2 regions of the Sphingobacterium sp. B29 genome follow, and region 2 is predicted to be linked to the other one. Evidence: riboswitches for the same ligand, from Rfam matches in the RefSeq annotation. Region 2 holds a riboswitch; the other holds the start of a gene.

Region 1 (4,437 bases), 380 kb from region 2:
CGCCCTGTGCAAAATCCTCACCGCTATAGGTTTCTATCCATTTGGAATAGGGATTTCCCTGTGTATTTGCTGTCGATACAATGTGATCTCCGACCTCCTTATAAATCCAAAAACAGGGGAGTGTTGCCGCCATAGCGACCTCAATGCTCTCGAAAGCGGCTACGCTTTTAAGAAAATGGACATAATGATGGCAGGTTGGTTCGATTTTGTTGCTCTTGTCGGCAGGACTTAAACCAAATTCCCGAAAGTAATTTTCGTGTAATGCCCGTTCAACAAGAAGCGCATTGCGACCAAATTCGAAATAGTCCAATGCTTGTTGGTTATCCGCACTTTTTGCACCTATAAAGGCGAGCACACGGCCAAATTCTTCTAAATAGAAAGCATCCTGCTGCATGTAAAATTGAAATTTATCCAGGGGAAGACTACCATCACTAAGCTGAACAATAAATGGCATAGTAAGTATATCCGAATAAATAGCTGTTATGGATTCCCAGGCATGATCAGTCCAGTTCATATTGAATAAGTTTAATCGGATTATGGAAGTGATTTAATGGCCCATTTCCTTTGCCAATGACGAGATCTTTGCTACCAGCTATTGCTGCGTGTATATAGGCCAATGCGAATTCAACCGCGCTATCGAGACCAACGCCTTGTGCCAAATGGCTCGCAATTGCTGAAGAAAGCGAACAACCGGAACCATGTGTATTTTTGCTGTTAATTTTTTGAGATTTGAATTCAATTGGTGGACTCTTGTGCTGGAACAACAGGGATGTTAATTCTTGACTTTGGAGATGCCCGCCTTTAATCAAAACGGATTGACAACCTTTCGCCAATAGGCTATTTCCCGCTTTTTTCATCTTCTCAACATTGTCAATAACTTCGTTTACTAAAACACTTACCTCGTCTAAATTTGGTGTAATCAGCATTGCTAAAGGAAAAAGAAGTTCTATGCAGGCCTGAATTGTATCATCGTGAATGAGCTTGTGCCCGCTGGTCGAGACCATGACTGGATCAAATACGATAGGCCCTTTATATTCTTTTAAATAGCTGCTAATAAGCTCCACAAGTTCAATATTGTGTACCATTCCTATTTTGATTGCATCGGGATAGATATCGTCAAAAATAGCATCCAATTGGTCCTGGACGGCTGCTGTAGGAATTTCATAAATACGTCTTACACCTTGTGTGTTCTGAACGGGTAAGGCAGTTAAAACATTCATGGCATAACAACCTAATGCAGATATGGTTTTGGTATCTGCCTGTATACCTGCACCACCGCTACCATCGAACCCCGCAATGCTGAGTACGGTAGGGACGCGGTATTTTTTATCTTTTGTCATTTTAATAGTTCTTTTAGTTGTGCACTGGCGGCTCTGGGATCTTGACTTTGGCATATGGCCGAAACGACTGCAATGGAGTCTGCACCGGCATTCCAGGTCTCTTCTGCTGTTTGTAAATTCATCCTTCCGATAGCGATCAATGGTTTTTCCGTCCTACTCCGAAGTTGTTTTAAACCCGCAATTCCCCATTCAGTAACCGTATCTACTTTTGTTTTCGTAGAAAAAATGGGGCTTACACCAAGGTGGTCGACGGTGTACATTTGTTCACTTTCCAGTTGTTGCATGTCTTCTATGGACCAGCCTATGGTTAATTTATCACCATATTTTTCGCGAATAGCGAGCGGCTGCAAATCATTTTGACCCACATGTACTCCCCATGCCTCGATTTGGGCAGCGATTGCTACGGCATCATTGATCACGAGCGGAATACCATAATGATCGGTCAGTTTTTTCAAACGGATGGCTTTATCCAAAAATGTGGCCGGATCGTCAGCCTTTTCGCGCAATTGTATAAGATCGACTCCGCCAATAATGGCTTCTTCGGCAACATTGAGCCAATTTTGAGGATAACAGTCCCGCTCAGAAATTACCAAATATAAAGGGTAGGGAAAAAGCGGATTAATGCGCATAGCGTTTGATCTTGAGCTTTGATTTTAGACGTTCTGCATTGAGCTGATAGAGTTCATCATAGAGATTCAATTGCAGGGTGCCCGGTCCAGCTGCTGTTTGGGCAGCGAGTTCTCCCGCTAAGCTCAGAATGGATACACCGGCAACAGCTGCTTCAAAATATTGGTCTGTAACACCTAGAAATGCACCAATAAGCGCAGTAGCACTACAGCCAAGCCCAGTTACCTGTGTCATTAAAGGGTTGCCATTAAAAACTTCAACCCGATATTGCTGTGAAAGGATATAGTCTACTTCTCCAGAAATACAGATAATGGAGCCGGTTTGTTCTTGTAATAATTGGCCAAATCGGAGCGCATCTTTACTCGCTGTCGTGCTGTCGACTCCCTTTGTGTTCGGTTGGTTGAAATTGTACAGCGTCATGATTTCTGATGCATTTCCACGAATAACCGTGGGTTTGAGATCCAGTAGATTGGATAATAAATCATTGCGGAATGCTGATATCCCAGCACCAACAGGATCAAGTACCCATGGCCGTCCAATGGTATTGGCATGTTCGGTAGCAACCAGCATAGCTTCGGCAGTATCTTCACTCAAGGTGCCGATATTAATGACAAGAGCTTGTGCAATATCGACAACCTCGCGTACTTCTAATGGGCTGTGTACCATCACAGGGGACGCTCCTAGGGCTAAAAGTGCGTTGGCAGTATTGTTCATCACGACTAGGTTTGTGATGTTGTGTACAAGGGGTTTTTCGACCCTCAGCTGCTCTAATAAATTGATAATTGAATCTTCCATTTTTTTACATATGCTAAGATATACTGTGTGGCCTTGGAGGGAAGAAGAGCGATAGCCTGTGCAGTAAAGGAGTATGCTGTACAGTGGATTTTTGCTTTTCCCTACGCCGGTATAAACCGAATCAGGTTCAAAGGGACTATCTCAATTCTATACAGAATACCCCCAAAGCCAGACCAAACTTAAACAAAAAAGAGGACTTTTCATATCCGTCATTTTTCGATCATTAGCTTGTTGAGTTAATCGGCCGGATTTTGATCGGCACTAATTTCAATGTATTCAACAGGGGTATAGGTAACCCGGGCAAAATTTTTGGTCAAAAGTTCGGTTTCCAAAATCTTTACACCCTGAAACTTTAAAAATTTCTCGCGCCAAATCTCATTTTTCCGAAAGAACTGATTGTCTATTTTAAGAAATTGATGTTCTTTTTCAACGACATGGTACGCAAAATCCAGTTCTTGATCAATTCTTAATTCGCCCTCTAAACATTTGTCTGTGAACCAGAGATTTATTTGAAAGGTGTAAGGCGTGTTGTTGGTGAATTGATAGTCGCGGTAATTATAAAAGACGGTAGCTCCACTACCGAATGGCAAAACACGGCCATCGTCCGGAAATGGATCAAAAGAGTGGTGATAACGTTCATTGACGGTGAGTGGACTATGGATAACAAGCCAATGGATGAGGTTGGATATTTGACAGATTCCACCGCCAATACCCGCTCTTGCTTCACCAAAGGATAACTCCATGCCGGGCAGATATCCTTTTTTTACAGTGGGTAGTCCAACGAGTTTACAAAATGAAAAGGTTTCCTTCGGTCTGATCAGAATGCTATTAATCTGTGCTGCTGCAATTTTCAGGTTGGTAACTTTGTTAATCTGCAATTGCATATTATTTTCGCCTAGTTTTTTTAATAAGACAGACTGATGCTTTTTAATACGAAAGGGAAGTTTTTCAGTTGATTTAGCTGTGCTGTATTTCTTATTATCAAATAGCCAAACGGCTTTGCGCTGCACTCTTCTCGCCCATACTGCAATAAAATAGAGTATGGGATGAAGTTGACTGATCAGTTTTCTTTTTCTCAATTTGACGTTTATGTATCGCTATCAAAATTAGTGCAGAAATGTGTTTTTTGCCGAATTTCGTCGAATATTTTTTTGTCAAAATCAAGAATCTTATTGTCTGAGCTTAGTGCAGTTTTTCAGTTCGTTTAGTTGGTTTTCTTTGCCTGTATGTATTTCGCTGTTAACTTTCCCTCCTTGTTATAGATCAAGCTTTCGTAGGCACAGTTTCCGAGATCTTTTACAATAGATTTTTGTTGTAATACACCCTCATAATAAAACTCATCAATCGTTTCGTTGGCTCGGTACGATCGCTTGATTTCGGCTGTCAGTCGATCGCTTTGATCGAAGGTTTGGCGCAGCGAGTAGTCACTTGTTTCCGGACTATCATACTGATAGCGGACGCGACTTTCTCTTTGATCATTTCTGCCCGAAATCTCTTCAGTAATTCGATTCTGTTGATCATAACTGTAAATGGTCCAGTCTCTCCGTTGATAGACAAAATGAATGGATTCACTTTTTATAACCTGGAGTTTACTGTTCAAGTGATAAATCATCGCCGATTCAAATGTAGGATCGTAGGAAACAATGGTATTTGGGAGATACCGGTAAATTGTACT
Region 2 (4,437 bases):
TGCGCAAATGCAGGATATCAAGTCCTTCTTTGAACAAAGCATTTATAATCCCTATTTCAGAAGGGATCGTTTCTGATGCTGTAAAAGCGATGATCATGAATAAATCTCTTTTCCTTGCGCGATGAATTCCTGCGATTTTTCCAGCATCCCTTGTGCGGCACTATCTCTGATTTCCTGCGTAATTTTCATGGAGCAAAATTTGGGACCGCACATGGAGCAGAAGTGAGCCACTTTGGCCGCATCTGCCGGCAATGTTTCGTCATGATATTCACGTGCTGTATCTGGATCGAGGGAAAGGTTGAATTGATCTTCCCATCTAAATTCAAATCTCGCTTTACTCAAGGCATTATCACGGTATTGCGCACCTGGATGTCCTTTGGCCAAATCGGCCGCATGGGCAGCTAGTTTATAGGTGATTACACCGTCTTTAACGTCTTTTTTATTTGGTAAGCCCAGATGTTCTTTGGGCGTCACATAGCAAAGCATCGCACATCCATACCATCCGATCATCGCAGCTCCAATGGCTGATGTGATGTGGTCATAACCTGGAGCAATATCAGTTGTTAAGGGGCCCAAGGTATAAAATGGTGCTTCGTCACAACAAGCCAATTGCTTGTCCATATTCTCTTTGATCAATTGCATAGGAACATGGCCCGGACCTTCGATCATCACCTGAACATCGTGTTTCCAGGCGATCTTGGTGAGCTCGCCCAGTGTTTCGAGCTCCGCAAATTGAGCCGCATCGTTGGCGTCTGCAATGGCTCCTGGACGGAGACCATCGCCAAGTGAAAAAGCAACATCATATCGCTTCATAATCTCACAGATCTCCTCAAAATGGGTATAGAGAAAGTTCTCTTTGTGGTGGAAAAGACACCATTTGGCCATGATAGACCCTCCTCTGGAGACAATTCCCGTTACTCGAGAAGCGGTGAGATGGATATAACGAAGCAGTACGCCGGCGTGTATGGTAAAGTAAGAAACACCCTGTTCGGCCTGTTCAATCAAGGTATCTTTGAATATTTCCCAGGTAAGGTCCTCGGCCACCCCCTTCACTTTTTCGAGCGCCTGATAGATCGGTACTGTACCGATTGGAACGGGCGAGTTACGGATAATCCATTCGCGGGTTTCGTGAATATTTTTGCCAGTGGACAGGTCCATGATGGTATCGGCTCCCCAACGACAGGCCCATACTGCTTTCTCAACTTCTTCCTCTATACTTGAGCTTACAGCACTATTGCCAATATTGGCATTAATTTTAACAAGAAAGTTGCGCCCGATAATCATGGGTTCACTTTCAGGATGATTGATATTATTGGGGATGATTGCTCTTCCGGCAGCGATTTCCTCACGGACAAATTCTGGTGTAATTGCTTTATCATGTGTTCTGGCACCAAAATTCTGTCCTTTATGCTGATGATCCATTCCGGAGGTACTGGCCGTGAGCTGCTCGATACGTTGGTTTTCACGGATAGCAACGTACTCCATTTCAGGCGTAATGATGCCTTGCTTTGCATAATGTAATTGGGTGACATTCCTGCCGGCAGAGGCTACTTTTGGTTTATGGCTATACGCGAATCGGAGTTCATCCAACGTTGGATCAGAAAGGCGTTTTTGTCCATATTCAGAGCTGGTGCCAGGCAGCTGTATGACATCCTGACGATCTAAGATCCACTGTTCGCGAAGGCGCGGGAGGCCTTTTCGGATATCGATATGGATGGTGTCATCGGTATATGGTCCAGAAGTATCATAGACTGTTACCGGGGGATTAATTTCTACTTCTCCATTCGTTAATTTGGTTGGACTCAAGGAGATTTGACGCATAGCGACTTGAATAGGAAATAGTTTTCCGGATACAAAAATTTTCTTTGCATTTGGAAAGGGCGATTGCGTAATTTTTTCAGCTGTCATTTTTTTCTTATTGGGGTGAATTACTCGGTTCGATTGATTTTTGGGGAATAGCTATCCGCCCTGGGACGCGGTGATTAAAATAATCTGATCGTGCGGTTTTAGTGGTGTCGTAGCCCAGTCCTTTTTGGGTATGACTTTGTTGTTAATAGCTACAGCCACGCCCTGAGTTTGGCCGGATAATTCCAAAAGCAACAAGCCTTCCAATGAAGTAAGCGAGGGGTCGAAAAATCGAATCTGATGGTTTATTGTAAGTTCCATTCCTTAATTTTTTTGGTAAAACTTTAGGAATGGCTACACAAAGGCACAGCAATGCACCTTGTAGACAGCTCACTTTTCCCTACGCCAGTATGATCCGGATCAGGTTCTAAGGGTAAAATCTCAGCCTGCACGAGCAGACACCCCTAAAGTTGTGACTAAGATAAGGTTATTTTTATGAAAGTTGCAAGAATTTTATTTTGCAGACTTGGGTTTATTGTACAGGAAAGTACAGGTCAGTATGTGGGAAATATTTGATATATTAGTTTTTTGAATCAGCTAAAACAATTTAACAACCACCAAGAATAGTATCTTTTAATGCGTAGGATTTTATTGACAACATTGTTGTGTATCGCTAGCAACACTTATGCCCAACCTAAAAACAACTGCAGCGCCGTGCAGTTGACATGCGAACATTTGGTCAATCCATTGGGTATTGATGCAATTCACCCAAGACTTAGCTGGCGACTTGAGGACCAACGTAAAGGTGCGGTACAACAGGCTTATCAGATCTTTTTAGGGCAAGATTCGCTGGCACTGCTGCGAGAGACCAAAGATAACTGGGATAGTGGCAAACAGTTCAGCTCGGCTATGTTAGTGTCCTATAATGGCGCACAGTTAAAGCCACAGACCAAGTACTTCTGGAAGGTTAAAGTATGGGATAAGGATGGTGTATCAACACGTTCAGAAATAGCATCGTTCGAAACGGGCATGATGGGAATGGACCTTTGGAAAGGAAAATGGATCAGCGACAATAAGGATATTCATGCGCGAGAAACGCCTTATTTTAGAACAGAATTTAAGGCAAATAAGCAGATAAAATCTGCCCGCGCATATATTGCCGCAGCAGGATTATATGAACTTTCCATTAATGGCCAGCGCGTTGGCGACCATCGTCTGGATCCAATGTATACTCGATTTGACCGACGGACATTGTATGTCGTGACGGACGTAACCCAGCAGCTTCAAAAAGGAGAGAACGCCATTGGCGTTGTTTTGGGGAATGGCTGGTATAATCATCAACCACTGGCCGTTTGGAATTTTGATAAAGCACCATGGCGGGCCCGGCCAACATTCTGTTTAGAACTGAAAATCGTTTATACAGATGGAACGACGGAAACCATTGTTTCGGATAAGCAGTGGAAGACAGCGTCAGGACCAATCACCTATAATAATATTTACACTGGTGAGCATTACGATGCAAGACTAGAAATACCCAACTGGGATAAACCAAAATACGATGATTCGGCCTGGCAGGCTGTTCAGTATAGAAATGCGCCATCTGCACATATCGTTTCCCAACAGATGGTACCGATTCGGCTCGTGAAGTCCTATAAGCCGAAATCAGTGACAAAGATAGACCAACGTACCTATGTGTTCGATATGGGCCAGAATATGGCCGGGATTACAAAAATTAAGGTGAAAGGAGCTGCGGGTACTATGCTGCGTATCAAGCATGGTGAGCGGTTGTTGGCGGATGGGCATCTTGATCAGTCCAATATTGATGTTTATTATCGGGGCGATAAGGAAAAGGAGCCCTTTCAGACCGATATATTGACCTTAAGTGGTCGGTATGATGAGTTTATGGCCAAGTTCGGTTACAAGGGATTTCGTTACGTCGAAATTAGTAGTAGTGCAGCGATCGCGTTGGATAGTTCGGCTGTGACCGCCTATTTTATGCATAGTGATGTGCCTGCTATTGGACAGCTTAAGACATCATCAGCGTTGGTCAACAAACTATGGGAAGCGACCAACAATGCCTACTTGTCCAATTTGATGGGCTATCCTACAGACTGTCCGCAGCGCGAAAAGAACGGTTGGACAGGGGATGGGCATCTAGCGATTGAAACAGCTTTTTACAATTTTGACGGGATAACAGTTTATGAAAAGTGGATGGCAGATCATCGTGATGAACAACAGGAGAATGGTGTCTTACCCGATATTATTCCAACTGGCGGATGGGGCTATGGTACCGCAAATGGTTTGGATTGGACAAGCACCATTGCCATCATTCCATGGCAGATCTATCAGTTTTATGGAGACCCACGTGCATTAGAAGAATGTTATCTAAATATCAAACGCTATGTCGATTATGTAGATGGAATCAGCCCGTCTGGCTTAACAACTTTTGGGCGTGGAGACTGGGTGCCGGTTAAGTCACAGTCCAATCTGGAGTTGACCTCATCTGTTTATTTTTATGTGGATGCGACCATCTTGGCTGCTGCGGCCAAATTGTTTGGGTACACAGCAGATCAGCAAAAATATGAACTGCTA

What was found. A riboswitch is a leader RNA that binds a small molecule or an ion and turns the genes downstream of it on or off. The one in region 2 is predicted to bind thiamine pyrophosphate.
Region 1: another riboswitch for thiamine pyrophosphate. It lies ahead of thiM (hydroxyethylthiazole kinase); the one in region 2 lies ahead of thiS (sulfur carrier protein ThiS).

What each region holds. Positions count from the first base shown of each region.
Region 1 covers NZ_CP019158.1:4,592,406-4,596,842, reverse strand. Annotated here, with positions in the region: gene tenA (thiaminase II) at 1-514, opposite strand, end outside; gene thiD (bifunctional hydroxymethylpyrimidine kinase/phosphomethylpyrimidine kinase) at 501-1,340, opposite strand; gene thiE (thiamine phosphate synthase) at 1,337-1,969, opposite strand; gene thiM (hydroxyethylthiazole kinase) at 1,959-2,762, opposite strand; TPP riboswitch at 2,844-2,936, opposite strand; gene BV902_RS19845 (VanW family protein) at 2,999-3,841, opposite strand; gene BV902_RS19840 (hypothetical protein) at 3,967-4,437, opposite strand, start outside.
Region 2 covers NZ_CP019158.1:4,208,430-4,212,866, reverse strand. Annotated here, with positions in the region: gene BV902_RS18130 (thiamine phosphate synthase) at 1-97, opposite strand, end outside; gene thiC (phosphomethylpyrimidine synthase ThiC) at 94-1,908, opposite strand; gene thiS (sulfur carrier protein ThiS) at 1,960-2,166, opposite strand; TPP riboswitch at 2,226-2,321, opposite strand; gene BV902_RS18115 (alpha-L-rhamnosidase) at 2,482-4,437, shown strand, end outside.